Regions from separate parts of the Paenibacillus sp. PSB04 genome, predicted to be linked through region 2. Evidence: riboswitches for the same ligand, from Rfam matches in the RefSeq annotation. Region 2 holds a riboswitch; the other holds the start of a gene.
The links. Region 2 has a riboswitch for ZMP and ZTP ahead of rpiB (ribose 5-phosphate isomerase B). Riboswitches for the same ligand answer to the same signal wherever they lie in the genome.
Positions count from the first base shown of each region.

Region 1: linked by a shared signal. The riboswitch ahead of K2F33_RS27420 (bifunctional 5,10-methylenetetrahydrofolate dehydrogenase/5,10-methenyltetrahydrofolate cyclohydrolase) and the one ahead of rpiB (ribose 5-phosphate isomerase B) in region 2 are both predicted to bind ZMP and ZTP.

Region 1 covers NZ_CP081301.1:5,961,846-5,969,289, forward strand. The annotation lists gene K2F33_RS27400 (VanZ family protein) at 224-1,339, shown strand; gene K2F33_RS27405 (hypothetical protein) at 1,387-2,178, opposite strand; gene K2F33_RS27410 (SDR family NAD(P)-dependent oxidoreductase) at 2,383-3,150, opposite strand; gene K2F33_RS27415 (TetR/AcrR family transcriptional regulator) at 3,424-4,032, shown strand; ZMP/ZTP riboswitch at 4,094-4,177, shown strand; gene K2F33_RS27420 (bifunctional 5,10-methylenetetrahydrofolate dehydrogenase/5,10-methenyltetrahydrofolate cyclohydrolase) at 4,245-5,090, shown strand; gene K2F33_RS27425 (ABC transporter permease) at 5,301-6,533, opposite strand; gene K2F33_RS27430 (ABC transporter ATP-binding protein) at 6,530-7,222, opposite strand; gene K2F33_RS27435 (efflux RND transporter periplasmic adaptor subunit) at 7,219-7,444, opposite strand, start outside.
Region 2 covers NZ_CP081301.1:908,769-916,212, reverse strand. The annotation lists gene K2F33_RS04665 (FtsW/RodA/SpoVE family cell cycle protein) at 1-1,092, shown strand, start outside; gene spoIIR (stage II sporulation protein R) at 1,408-2,130, shown strand; gene K2F33_RS04655 (L-threonylcarbamoyladenylate synthase) at 2,327-3,409, shown strand; gene K2F33_RS04650 (manganese efflux pump MntP) at 3,496-4,056, shown strand; gene K2F33_RS04645 (low molecular weight protein arginine phosphatase) at 4,096-4,683, shown strand; ZMP/ZTP riboswitch at 4,793-4,874, shown strand; gene rpiB (ribose 5-phosphate isomerase B) at 5,022-5,477, shown strand; gene K2F33_RS04635 (TIGR01440 family protein) at 5,499-6,113, shown strand; gene glyA (serine hydroxymethyltransferase) at 6,176-7,423, shown strand.

The sequences.
Region 1 (7,444 bases), 2.3 Mb from region 2:
TGAATCTTGTTGTATTAGAACAAAAACCATAAGTTCAAGTATAACATTTTGCTTAAGCATCCTGATAGAAATTTAGCCGAATTTTCTGCATTTGCTTCACGATTCTTTATGATTTTTAAACAAAATTTAACCAGAAACCGATCATACTTATGCTATGATGTACATTCAGCCGATGGCAAGGCCGAAAGAAACCATAAAGAAATTAAGGCGGTGCAGTTTAGTCGTGTTTCATTCGTATGTATTTCCAATCTCATATGCATTTCTGTCTTTTCCCTTTGCGGCACTATTTTTTACCATTCCCTTCATGGTCGTCCAATACCGCAGACACGGTTATATCCATAAAATCAGGGCGTTTGTGCTGTACCTGTTCCTGCTGTACCTGCTCAATGCACTGTTTCTGGTCATCCTTCCGCTGCCGTCTTCCCGGCACAATCCGGCCATGGCCGGAGGGGCGCTTCAGCTGGTGCCGCTGAATTTCATTCACGACATCCTGAAAGAAACGTCCGTCGTGTCATCGCAGCCCTCGACGTACCTGCGGCTGCTTACGGAACGCGCCTTCCTTCAAGTGGTGTTCAACGTGTTTCTTACCGTTCCGTTCGGTATGATCCTCCGTTATTATTTCCGGACGGGATGGAAACTTTCCATTCTGCTGTCGTTTTTGCTGTCGCTGCTGTTTGAGACGACCCAGCTCACCGGAATATTCGGGTTCTACGATCACCCGTACCGGGTATTTGACGTCGATGACCTGATCACTAACACGCTCGGCGGTTTGCTTGGATTCTTGGCAGCCGAATGGTTATCCGGCCTTCTTCCCCGCATTGAGCATTTGGATGCCAATATCGACCGGGCAGCCAAACGGGTGACCTATACGCGGCGGGGAATTGCCTTTATGGCGGACGGTATCGTCTGGGCAATCCTGCTTGGTATTCTGCATATCCTGCATATACCGGCTTCCTTCTGGGTTGCGACCGGACTGTATTTCATGCTGATACCTTGGCTGACTGGAGGTCTGACTCCCGGCAAATGGCTTGTCCGCATCCGTTTGGCCGATGAAGGGGAGCGAATCTCCCTTAAATCGCTTGTGGTTCGATATGGAATGCTCTACTGGCTGTTTTTTGGAGCCAATCGGGTTCTGGCCGGCTCCCTTGACACCGTTCCGCCGATCCTTCGCATGATCCTGGGACTCATTGTGTTCGCCATGAATACCGTCTTTTTTATTCATGTCGTCATCTGCGTATTCAAGAAGGAGCCGCAACTGTTCTATGAAAAATGGAGCAAAACCCGGCATGTTATCCTATGGCAGCCGGCCGCAGCAACCGAACCGGAGAAAAAGGAGTAATCCCCCTTGGCAAAACGTACTTTACTAGGAAATATCACGCTTGTCCTTCAAGACTTAGGGAGTTTCGTTTCCGCTGTCCGGATGACGGAATCGATCTGCTTCTCCCATTGGTAAATTTGATTGAGGGAAGCACTGATTTTACCAAGCTCCTTATACATCACGGTCAGCTCAGCTGTGGCTGTGATCGCGTTCCCGAGCTTGACTGCCGCTTTATACCGTTTGTCCGACGCGCTTCGGGTGCTGTTCGCTGCCGTAATCTTCTTATTCTCGGCAGTTACCTGCTTCTTTAACGTTTGGACTTGCGCCAACGTATCCTTCACCGCCTTGGCTTTGGCCGAGGCTTCCTTCTTGGCGGCAGCGAGCGCATCCTTACGGCTCTTGATTTCCGCACGGGCCGCACTGGCCGAGGCCTTGATCTGGTTGCGCTTCAGATCGTACTGAAGCGCGGCCTTCTGGTCTTTGCGTTTTCTCGCATCCGCCGCCTTCTTCCCAAGGTCTGTATATTCATTGAGCAGCGGCTGATATTTCTTCTGAGCCTGATCGGCTTCGGATTTCAGCTTGTCGATCTTGGCTTTGTCGATCCCCTGCACCTTCGCATTGACAGACTTTAACCGGTCATCATTCTGTTTCCGGAGCACTTGAATCTGCTGCTTCTTCAGCTTATTGGCCTCTTCCAGCGCCTTATAGCTGTCATGAAGCACGCCTATACTCTGCAAAGCGGCGTCCCAAGCACTGTCCGATGCGGCGTCCGCCTTGGCCGGACCCAGCATGAACAACGCGACCGTACAGCATAAAACCGTCAACAAGCTGTTTTTCCATAAAACTTTTACATACGACATCTTCATCTCTCCCCCAAATCATCAAAATTCATAATAAATGGACAAAAAAAGCACCCCGCAAGTAAGGCATGACGCCTTTCCTGCAGGGTGCTTCTCCCGCTTCCAATCACTATGTTGAACCCACTATAGCGCTATTTCTCTCGGTTGTCAATAAATTCCTGGAACATTTGTTCCTCTTTTTTTGGCCGAATCCGGTTGTCGTGATTACTGACCGACCATCCCGCCGTCAACCGTGTACAGGGAACCTGTAACGAAAGAAGCTTCATCGGAGAGGAGGAAGTTCATTACCGCCGCTACTTCCTGCGGCTCGCCGTAACGGCCCATCGGTGTGGCCGCTTCATTGGCGGCTTTGTACGCTTCTGCATTGCCGGAGTTCGCCTCAATCTGCCGCATCATCCGGGTGTTGATCGTTCCAGGCAGAACCGCATTAACCCGGATGCCCAGCGAAGCCAGCTCGTTGGCAGCAACGCGCGTCAAGCCGATCACGGCATGCTTGGACATAATGTATGGGGCCACTCCTGGCGCGCCCATCAGGCCTGCAAGCGAAGACGTATTCAATATTGCGCCGGAATTCTGCTTTTTCATAACTGGAATAACGTAATGCAGCCCCAGGAACACCCCGCGGACGTTGACGTTATATACCAGATCAAGCGCTTCCACGGATTGCTCTTCGATTAGCCCAGTAGGGCCCTCAATCCCTGCATTGTTCGCAAAGTAATCGATGGTGCCGAATTTTTCAACAGCACGGTTCACATAGTTCTGCACGTCCTGCTCTTTGGATACGTCGGCAGCGATCGCCAGTGAATTGGTATCGTTCAGGCCAAGCTCCTCGACGACGCTCTTGACCGCATCTTCCTTCAGATCGACCAGGACGAGGTTCAGCTTGCGCTCGGCCAAACGCCGTGCCAGCTCTTTCCCGATTCCTCCGGCCGCGCCGGTAATGACTGCAGTTTTCGTTTGTGTTTGACTCATGACTGAATCGCTTCCTTTTCAACAAAGTTTATAAAATGATTTATAGGCTTTATAGCTCATGTCTGCTACATGTATAGGTTACACCCTTATTAATTGTTTACACAATAATCATATTTCGAAATAATGTCATCTATCCAACAGATTGCCGCCGTATGTCACCGAACCATGACAATCTTGAACATTTACCTTCTTTTTGTTGATGATTTTCTGCGTTTTGGCGGCATCCCAACTTACGTTATAATAGGAGAAACGACAAGCTGGAGGCAGATGCATTTGACAGATGAACACGTTCTTGACCGCAGAGCCAGAAGAACCCGGCAGGCGCTCAAATCCGCTCTCGTTTCCTTAATTCTCGATAAAGGCTTCGATTCGGTGACTATTATGGACATCGCAGCCCGTGCAGACTATAACCGGGGCACCTTTTATAAGCATTTCGTCAGCAAGGAAGACCTGCTCAAGGAAATCCACGACGAGTTTCTGCAGGGCATCGCCGAACTGCTCGTCAAGCCGTATGAGGGCCTGGAGCGAATTGAAGCCTCGATGACCTACCCCTCGGGGCTGCGCTTGTTTGAACATATCGAGCAGCATAAAGATGTGTTCCTGGCCTTATCGCGAGTCGAACGCGGAAAGCTGGCGATGGACATGTACGACAGGCTCAGGGAGTCGATGCGAAAGGACATGCATATCGAAATGGAACCGACCGAGCCGCCGATCGACTACGAAATCATGCTGAGCTACCGGATGTCGGCCACGGTGGGGGTCATTATGCACTGGGCAGAGGTTGATTTTAAATACACGGCGTCTTATATGGCGCAGCAGCTGATGGTGCTGGTTGAGACAAAAATGGATTACATCGTGTTTAAAAGAAACGGCGGCACATAAGCATCATTCTCAAAACTCCCCATTGTGCCCGTAAGCACAATAAGGTATCATTCTACATAGATGGACTGTGTGCGACTGGCGGAAACATGGGATGAACCATGAGGGAGCACATGGATATAAACAGCCGTACGCCTGGGCAGAGGTAAGGGGAATTTCCCCTTGCCTCTTTATGTTTTTCTGGACCTTACCATGATTTAAAGGAGATGCAGACAATGACAGAACAAACGCTGATTTTGGACGGAGCGCGCGTGGCGCAGGACATTAAGGACGGCTTGGTTAGCAGGGTGAAACGGCTGTCCGAGCAAGGGATTACCCCCTGCCTGGCGACCATTTTGGTAGGCGACGACCCGGCATCGGCCACATACGTGCGCATGAAAGGCAATGCCTGCAGACGGCTCGGGATGGAATCGTTAAAAATCACACTGGATGCGGGGACGACGACCGAGGAGCTTATCCGTGAAATTCAGAAGCTTAACGCCGACCCGAACGTTCACGGAATTCTGCTGCAGCATCCGGTTCCCCATCAGATTGATGAAAGGGCCGCATTTGACGCGATCGCCATTGAAAAAGACGTCGACGGCGTCACCACGCTGGGATTTGCGCAGAATGCTTTCGGCTTTGCCGCCTATCCTTCCTGCACCCCGGCGGCCATCATCACCATCCTGGATTACTACCGGATTCCTGTAGAAGGCAAGCACGCTGTTGTTGTCGGCCGCAGCCCGATTCTCGGCAAGCCCGTCTCGCTGATGCTGCTGAACCGCAATGCCACGGTCACGATCTGCCATTCGAGAACGAAAGGCCTTGGTGATATCGTGTCCCAGGCAGAGATCGTTGTTGCCGCAGTAGGCAAACCGAAATTCATTCAGGGAGACTGGATTCAGGACGGGGCCGTCATTCTGGACGCAGGCTACAATGAAGGCAATGTCGGGGACGTTGATTATGAGGCATGTCTGGAAAAAGCGAGCGCCATTACACCCGTCCCTGCGGGCGTCGGACCGGTAACCATCGCCATGCTGCTGAAGCACACGGTGGATGCGGCGGAAAAACAGCTGGGATAAACCAGCCATCGGTATGGCCCGGTTTTCCAAGGGACACTTAAAGAGCCGTGTATCGGCAGCACAAATACGCCGGGCAACGGCTTCATAAAATGCAAGAGGGCATTCCGCCGAACATCATTCGGTGAAATGCCCTTTTTTCTACCCAAGATGTAATGTTCTTGAGTCGGTTGGTATCCGATTCACATCAATCCGTTCGTCACAAACGGCGGCCTATTCATACCGCAGCGCCTCGATCGGATCCAGCTTCGCGGCCTGTCTTGCCGGGAATACACCGAATACGATACCGATGCAGGCCGAGAACCCGACGGCAAGCAGCACGGAGTTCATGGACACCGCGGTGGTCACGTCCATCAGCTTGCCGACGAACTTGGAGCCGCCGAAGCCAAGGATGACGCCGATCACACCGCCCAGAATAGCCAAGGTGACCGATTCAAACAGAAACTGCGATAGAATCGTCCCTTCCTTGGCCCCGATCGCCTTCCGGATACCGATCTCCCGCGTCCGTTCGGTAACGGACACCAGCATGATGTTCATGATGCCGATTCCGCCGACGAGCAGGGATATCGCCGCCACGCCGCCTAGAAAGAGAGTCAGCGTTTTGGTGACACTTTCGGCGGAGGACATGACATCCTCCTGGCTTTGAACCCTGAAATCATCGTCGGCCCCGCCAAGTTTATGGCTTTGGCGCATCGTATACTGGATCAGCGCCATGGTGCTGTTGATCACGTCGGTAGATTTGGCTTCGACCAAAATTTGCCGGACACTGCTCCGGGAGCTCCCGGTCTGAAACCGGGACTGAATCGTCGTGATCGGCGCGATGACGGTGTCGTCCTGGTCAACCGTTCCCGAAGAACCCTTGGCTTTGAGCACACCGATGACCCGAAACGGGATGTTGTTGATTTTGATCATGCTGCCGACCGCATCGAAGCCCGCTTCACCAAATAGCGTTTCCGCCGTCGTTGCGCCAAGGACCACGACCTTTGCCCGGTCATTGACTTCATCCTCCGTAAAGAAACGTCCGATGTCCGTCTCCCACGATTTGATGTCGGCATAGCCCGGCGTCGAGCCGATGATCGTGGCGGAGGCCGTGTTCGATCCGTTCAGCAGCTGCGCGCTTACCTGCGAGACCGGCGCGACGTACTTCACGGTATCGATTTTGGAGATCGGGTCAGCGTCGGAAATGTTCAGCGTGCCCGTGCTTCCGCCTTGGCTGCCCCCTGCCGCTGTGCCGGTTGACGACCCCGAGCCTGCGGTAACCGTGATCAGATTGGAACCCAGGCTCTGGATTTGGCTCGTCACCTGCTTGCTCGTTCCCTGACCGATGGAAATCATGGCAATGACGGTCGCCACGCCGATGATGATTCCAAGCATCGTCAGGAAGGAGCGCAGCATGTTGGACCGTAAGCTTCGGATTGAAATGCGCAGCAGTTCCCCCACATTCATACCCGCTCACGCTCCGTATTCGGCCGATCCGTCTCGATCAGGCCATCGCGAAACCAAATGACCCGTTTCGTATGGGCGGCGATGTCAGGTTCATGGGTGACGATGACGATCGTATGCCCCTTTTCGTTCAGTCTCCGGAATATGCCCATGATTTCCTCGGATGATGCTGTATCCAGGTTGCCCGTCGGCTCGTCCGCCAAAATAATGGCGGGGTCGTTGCTCAAGGCGCGGGCAATAGCTACCCGCTGCTGCTGTCCCCCGGAGAGCTCATTCGGCTTGTGATGCATCCGGGTTTTCAGGCCGACCAGCTCAAGGCAGTACTCGGCCTTCTCCCGCCGCTCCTTTTTGTTTTTGCCCGCATACAGCATCGGAAGCTCGACGTTTTCAATGGCCGAAGTTCGCTTGAGAAGATTAAAGTTTTGAAAGACGAAGCCGATCTTGCGGTTGCGCACCTCCGACAGCTGCTTGGCCGATGCCGAGCCGATGTCGATGCCGTCCAGCATGTACTTACCGGAAGTCGGTTTATCCAGACAGCCGATCACATTCATCATGGTCGATTTTCCTGAACCAGACGGTCCCATAATGGAGACAAACTCGCGCTCATCGATTTGAAGGGTGACGCCCTTCAGCGCCTGGACCTCGTTCTCGCCCGATGCATAGATTTTCTTCACTTGATCAAAGGTGATCACTGTCCGCCACCTCCCATGCCGCCGCTGCGTGCTCCGCCTCCGCCAGTTCCTCCGGTTCCACCCGTTCCGCCGCCGCGGTTGAACTGCCGCATCTCGCCGCCTCCGCTCATGCCTCCGAAGCCGCCCATACCGCCCATGCCGCCAAAGCCGCCCATGGTTCCCTGGCTCGTTCCGGTGCTCGTCTTTGTCGTCGTCATCGTAATGGTCACCTTGTCGCCCTCG
Region 2 (7,444 bases):
GCCGGTTCCCATATTAAAATGATCGAGTTTTACGTGCTTGCCTTCATCGCATTTTTTGGGCTGGTTATCGTCGATTACAAGCTGCTTGTCAAATATGCGCTTTATTTGTATTTGTTCGGGTTGGCCCTGCTCGTTGCGGTTAACTTCATCGGGACCGACGTCAACGGCGCCCAGGGCTGGATCAAGATGGGAAGCTTCAGTTTGCAGCCTGCGGAGCTGTTCAAGCTCATCCTGATTATTTTTCTGACGTATATCATTATGCGCAAAAATAAATCGAGGCTCACGTTCTGGCATGACGTAGTCCCGATCGGACTGCTGACGTTCGTGCCGTTTGCGCTCGTTATGGTTCAGAATGACCTCGGGAACGCGCTCAGCTACGTTCTGATTTTGCTCGGACTGCTCTGGATCGGCAACATCAAGTTTTGGCATGCGCTGATTGCGCTGGTGGTGTTGGCGGCCGTCGCTGTCGGAAGCATTTTTTCTTACATTCATTTTCACGACAACATTGAGAAGTTTATGAAGGACATCGGACGGGAGCACTGGACGGAACGTCTCGACCCATGGCTGGTGCCGGATAAGGCGACGGCCAAGGCGTCCTATCATACGAAAAACGCCAAGCTGGCGATCGCATCCGGCGGCATGGTCGGCGAAGGGTATATGAAAGGGTCCTCGGTTCAATCCGGGCGTGTGCCGTATACTTATTCGGACTCCATTTTCGTGGAAATCGCCGAGGAATTCGGCTTCGTCGGTTCATCGGTCGTGCTGCTGCTGTATTTTATCCTGATCCACCGGATGATTCTGATCTGTCTCGAGTGCCGGGACCGGGCAGGGCCGATTCTGATCGTGGGCATTATCGCCATGATGCTCTATCAGATCTTCGAAAATATTGGCGCCTTCATCGGCCTGATGCCGCTGACCGGGATTACGCTGCCGTTTATCAGTTACGGCGGAACCTCGCTGCTGATCAATATGGCGAGCATCGGGATCGTCATGAGCGTGCGCGTTCATGGGGAGGAAGTGGACGACGAGATGCTGACCCCGGCAAACAAAGGGGCTTCCGCTCAAGCCGGACAGGCCAAGGCGGGTATGTGAAGCTGATGATTTACAAGAAACGACCGTTTTCGACAAGTCCTCGGGCTTGGGAAGGCGGTCTTTTTTTATGGGTTAAAAGCTCGTAGAAATACTAGATAAGATGAATTCGAGTTTTCTTATCATTCCTTGTTTCCAAGGGGAATATCCGTGTCAAAGGTGTGATTTCTTTAATTCAATCTATATTATAGATTGCTAGGTTTAGACTCTACCATTCCCGGACATACTGAGAACTATCATAGATTTGTTCTGATAGAGAGGGGCCCGGGGAAAATGGAAAAAACGATGAAGCAGGGGAAATATAGAGGGCAAGACTGGCTGCGCGACTTGGTGAAGGATACCGCCATTATTTTTTGTATTTTGTTTATGATCGCCATGATGTGGGAGAGCCAAAAGACCGACGCGGCCGTGGCCGGCGGGCCGATTCCGCAGGAGTCCATCCGCCTGCGCATCCTGGCCAATTCCGATAATCCGGATGACCAGCTGGTCAAACGCGAGATTCGCGATGCCGTGGTAGCGGAGATGAACGGCTGGGTACAGGAGCTTGAGGACCCGCAAAGCCTCGATCAGGCGAGAACGACGATCCGGGAGCATTTACCGGAACTGAACGATCTCGTGGGCCGTGAGCTGGAGAAGAGAGGCATTCATTACGATTACAATGTTGAACTGGGCATCGTGCCGTTTCCGACCAAACTGTACGGCGGTACCGTGTATCCGGCCGGGAACTATGAAGCACTCCGGATCACACTGGGTACAGGCAGCGGTCAAAATTGGTGGTGCGTGCTGTTCCCTCCGCTCTGCTTCATCGATGCGGCTAGCGGAGATGCTGCGGCTCAGCCCGCCGATGCCAAGGCTCAGTCTGCCGATGCCAAGGGTGACGCTAAGGGTGCTGTGACCACTGCGTCGGCCAAGGTGACGGATACTGCAGCCGCTCAAGCTTCCGGGAAAGCAGCTGCCGATGCTTCCCAGCCGGAAGTTCGCTTCTTCCTGGTAGACATGCTCTCCGGGCTGTGGTCCTGGCTGACGGGGCTGTTCGCTTAGGAACTAGCGGCCATCCTGTCCAGGGGCATGCGTCATGGAGATTTTGTAGATGTGCTATAATAAAACATACCAATTTCGATGACAGGAATGAACAGCGATGAAAGGGTTAAACCAAGGGCAGGATGGAGGAAGCGCTCCTTCCGCCCATGATGCAAATAAGAGCCATGCCACACCGGTATGGGATGTGACCGTATTGATGGGACGCAGCACCGCTGCTGCAGAAGCGGAGAGGGAAGCGGTGTCCCGTGCAGAGCAGTCGATCGGCCGGGCAGCCGCCATTCTACGGGATGGCGGTACCGTTGCTTTTCCGACCGAAACGGTCTACGGCCTTGGGGCGGATGCCCGGAATACGGAGGCTGTCGAGGCGATTTTCAAGGCCAAGGGCCGGCCGTCCGACAATCCGCTCATCGTCCACATTGCGGATACAAGCCAATTGCACGGGCTCGTGACGGAGGTCAGCGATACGGCGCGGCGGCTGATGGCGGCCTTTTGGCCCGGCCCGCTGACGCTGGTGCTGCCGCTTCGGCCGGGCGTGCTGTCCCCGCGGGTAACAGCGGGGCTGACGACGGTCGGCATCCGGATGCCGGACCATCCGATCGCGCTGAAGCTGATCGGTGAATCCGGCTGTCCGGTGGCGGCGCCGAGCGCCAACCGCTCGGGACGGCCGAGCCCGACGCTCGCGGGCCATGTCGAGGAAGATTTGAGCGGGCTGATCGACGGTATTCTGGACGGAGGGCCGACCGGGGTCGGCCTTGAATCCACCGTCGTACAGGTCCAGGAGGACGGCAGCGTCACCGTTCTCCGGCCCGGCGGCATTACGAGCGAGCAGCTTGCCGCCGCCTCCGGGGTGGCGGTGACGACCGATCCGGGAATCGAACGCTCACCGGATGAAGAGGAGATCGTCGCGCCGAAATCGCCCGGCATGAAATATACGCACTACGCTCCCAAGGGTGCGCTCACCATTGTGCAGGGCGGCACGCCGGAGCGGGTCTCCGGCTGGATCGATGAGCAGCTGAAGGCGGCGGCGGCCCGCGGGGAGAGAACCGGCGTGATGGCATTCGAGGAGCATATCGGCCGTTACGCCGCGGATTGCGTGCAGTCCCTCGGCAGTCTTGCCGGGCTGGAAGCGGCCGCCCACCGGCTGTACGCCGCTCTTCGCCGCATGGATGAAGAAGGCGTGACGTTTATTTTGTCGGAAGCCTGCCCGGAAGAGGGTCTGGGCGCTGCCATCATGAACCGGCTCCGCAAGGCCGCCGGCCAGCGGGTTGTGCGCTTGTGACCTCTCGCCGCACCTTTTAAGAGACATCATTTACCTCTTGTCCGCATATGGTTGTACAAGAACCTAACGGACATGGGGGAATAGGGATGTTGGAGACTTCTGCCGGTTTAGGGCAGCTAATGACAATCATGATAATGGCCGTCGCATTAGGACTGGATGCATTCTCTCTGGGCGTAGGAATCGGCATGAAAGGAATCCGGCTGCTGCATATTCTCAAGATCAGCTTGCTGATCGGCCTTTTCCATGTGTTGATGCCGCTGCTGGGAATGTTTATGGGATATTACGTCAGTTCGCTGCTTGGACAAGTTGCGGCCCTGGTTGCCGGCGGGCTGCTTGTGCTGCTAGGCGGGCACATGGTCCTGAATGCCTTCAAAACAAGCGAAACGCGAATGGTGGATCACCGCTCTTTGCTGGGGATGCTGCTGTTTTCGCTCAGCGTCAGCATTGACTCCTTTTCGGTAGGCGTATCCCTGGGGATGTTTGAGAGCAACCGGATTCTGACCGTGCTTGCTTTCGGGATCTGCGGGGGCGCGATGGCCGTGCTTGGACTCCTGCTCGGCAGGAGGGTAAGCCGGAATCTCGGCGAATACGGTGAGGCCCTTGGCGGCGCGATTTTGCTGGCATTTGGCCTCGCCTTTATCTTCTGATACAATATCGGCAAAGACACTTCGGGAGGTGCTAGAGACGTGAAGCATATTTTGTTTGTCTGTACGGGAAACACGTGCCGCAGCCCGATGGCCGAAGCTCTGCTTCGCAAGCTGGCCAAGGAGCGCAGCGTTCCGCTCGAAGTCCGTTCGGCCGGCGTGGCCGCCCTTGAAGGGACACCCATCTCGCGTCATGCGGAAGCGGTGCTGCGGGACCACGAGATCGATGAGCATTTGACTGCCAAGCCGCTCAGGGCCGACATGGTGGATTGGGCGGATTTGATTTTGACACTGACCCAGGGGCATAAGCAGCGTGTGATCCGGAGCTTTCCGCTCGCGGCTGACAAAATTTATACCCTGAAGGAATACACCGAAGATGACGAGAACGTGATCAAGGACCTGCAGGAGCTCGACAGCCTGTACGCCACCTGGGAAATGAAGCGGGCGCTCGGGCAGCAGCTGGAGGACGAGGAACGGGAGCGGCTGATCGAGATCCAGCAGCGGATCCCGAGCTTTGATATTTCGGACCCGTTCGGCGGGTCCCGCGACGATTACGATGTCACCGCCGCAGAAATCCGCGCCGCCATCGAGCGGCTGCTGGATAAGCTGGAGGCGTTCCGTACATTTTAAGAAACAAGCTTAAATTAGCACTTGGGCGGGAGCCTAGGCCTGAAAAAATGGAGTAAATTTGCAGATTGATTTTCATCGCGTCATGCTTTATGATGAAGGTGAAAAACATCGGTTCCGGTGTAACTGGCGACAATGTGGATCCAACCACGATGGAGCACCGGAATATACGGCCGGTCGCCTGGGCAAAAGAGCAATTCTGCGGAATGATCCGCGGACTGCTCTTTTTTTCGTCTAGTGGCTGCAAATGAGTTATAATGGTACAAGAAGTCACGGGAATACCGGGGAGCGCTGGATTCGTTTCTCTGTATTGCGCGAAATTTTAGGAGGTTTTTCGAAAGATGAAAATTGCTGTTGGAACAGATCATGCGGGTATACGTTTGAAAGAAGACATCATTGCCGTGATCGAAGGGATGGGGCATCAAGTTGCGGATGTGGGATGCGGATGCACGGATTCCGTGGACTATCCCGACTATGCTCTCCCTGTGTGCGATCTGGTTACCAAAGGCGAGGCCGACCGGGGAATCCTGATCTGTGGAACAGGCATCGGCATGAGCATCGCGGCGAACAAGGTTCCGGGCATCCGGTGTGCTTTGGTCCACGATGTGTTCTCGGCGATCGCCACCAGGGAGCATAACGACTCCAACGTGCTGGCGATGGGCGAACGCGTCATCGGTCCGGGTCTGGCCCAGGAAATCGTCAAGGCTTGGCTGGGCACGGAGTTCAGCGGCGGCGAGCGTCATGTCGGGCGTGTGAACAAGATTAAAGCGATTGAAGAGCGGTATCTGCACAATTAGGGAGGTTTTCTCATGGAAAGCATGTCAGGAGGCAGTCCATTGGAAGTTTCGCTGGGAGAACAGGTATCCCAAATTCTTCATGAGCTGGTGGAAGCCGCGGGGCTTGGCCCTGGTAAGGTACTGGTTGTCGGAACGAGCACCAGTGAGGTGGCCGGGAAACGCATCGGCACTTCGGGGGCGCTCGGGGTTGCCGAGGAGCTGCTGCAGGCGATCGGCGAGGTCCGGGCCAAGTTCGGCTTCGACACGGTGTTTCAGTGCTGCGAGCATTTGAACCGGGCGCTGGTGATGGAGCGTTCCGTACTGGAGCGTCTTCGCTTAACCGAGGTCGCCGCCGTTCCTGTTCCGAAGGCGGGCGGCTCTATGGCTGCCGCTGCTTACCGTTCCATGAAGGAGCCTTGCCTGGCCGAAGCGATCGAGGCTCACGCGGGCATTGACATCGGCGAGACGATGATCGGCATGCATCTGCGGCGTGTGGCGGTGCCTTTCCGCCCGACCCTACGCTATGTTGGGCACGCGCGTGTGAATGCGGCCTACACGCGGCCCAAGCTGATCGGCGGCGAACGGGCGGTGTACCGTCTGGATGAAGAAGCCGGCAGAACCGACCGTGACGGCGGCAGTTCAGATCTTTGCGATTAACATGAGCGGATGATTGAAACGAACATTTTATTTTGAATTCCAATAAGGGAGGAACTATTAACATGGATCAATTGCGTAAGAAGGACCCGGCTGTACTCGAGGCCATGAACTTGGAACTGAAGCGTCAGCGTGCAAACATCGAGCTGATCGCATCGGAGAATATTGTCAGTGAAGCGGTTATGGAAGCCATGGGCTCCGTCCTCACGAACAAATACGCCGAAGGATATCCGGGCAAGCGGTACTACGGCGGCTGCGAGCGCGTCGATATCGTTGAAGATATCGCTCGTGACCGTGCGAAAGAACTGTTCGGAGCCGAGCATGCCAACGTGCAGCCGCACTCCGGCGCTCAGGCCAACATGGCCGTATACCTGGCAGCGCTAAAACCAGGGGACACCGTACTCGGGATGAACCTTGCCCATGGCGGACACCTGACGCACGGAAGCCCGGTGAACGCATCCGGTCTGCTGTACAACTTCGTCGCTTACGGGGTCCAGGAAGATACGTTCCTCATCGATTATGACGAAGTCCGCAAACTTGCGTTCAAGCATCGTCCGCGCCTGATCGTCGCCGGTGCGAGCGCCTATCCGCGTACGATTGATTTCGAAGCTCTCGCTTCGATCGCCAATGACGTAGGCGCGCTGTTCATGGTCGACATGGCTCATATCGCGGGCCTGGTTGCAGCCGGGCTTCATCCGAACCCTGTGCCTCACGCCCATTTTGTTACGACGACAACGCACAAAACGCTCCGCGGTCCGCGCGGCGGCATGATTCTGTGCAAGCAGCCATGGGCTGCGGCCATCGACAAGGCCGTGTTCCCGGGCACGCAGGGCGGTCCGCTGATGCACGTTATCGCATCCAAAGCCGTAGCCTTGGGCGAAGCGCTGGACCCATCGTTCAAAACGTATGCCGAAAACGTGGTGAAGAACGCCAAAGTATTGGCTGAGACGCTGATCAGCGAAGGCCTGAACATCGTATCGGGCGGCACGGATAACCACCTGATGCTGGTGGATACCCGCAGCGTAAACATTACAGGGAAAGACGCTGAGAAGGTGCTGGACTCCGTCGGTATCACCGTCAACAAAAACGCCATTCCGTTCGATCCGACCAGCCCGTTCGTCACGAGCGGAATCCGGATCGGTACGCCGGCTGCGACTTCCCGCGGCATGGATGAAGTGGCTATGGTGACGATCGGCAAAATCATCGCCATGACGCTGAAGGCGCCTAAGGACGAAGCCGTGCTGTCCAAAGCAGCGGCGATGGTGAAGGAACTGACGGATCAATATCCGCTGTATCCTGAACTTAACTACTAATAGGACACAGATCTTGAGAAG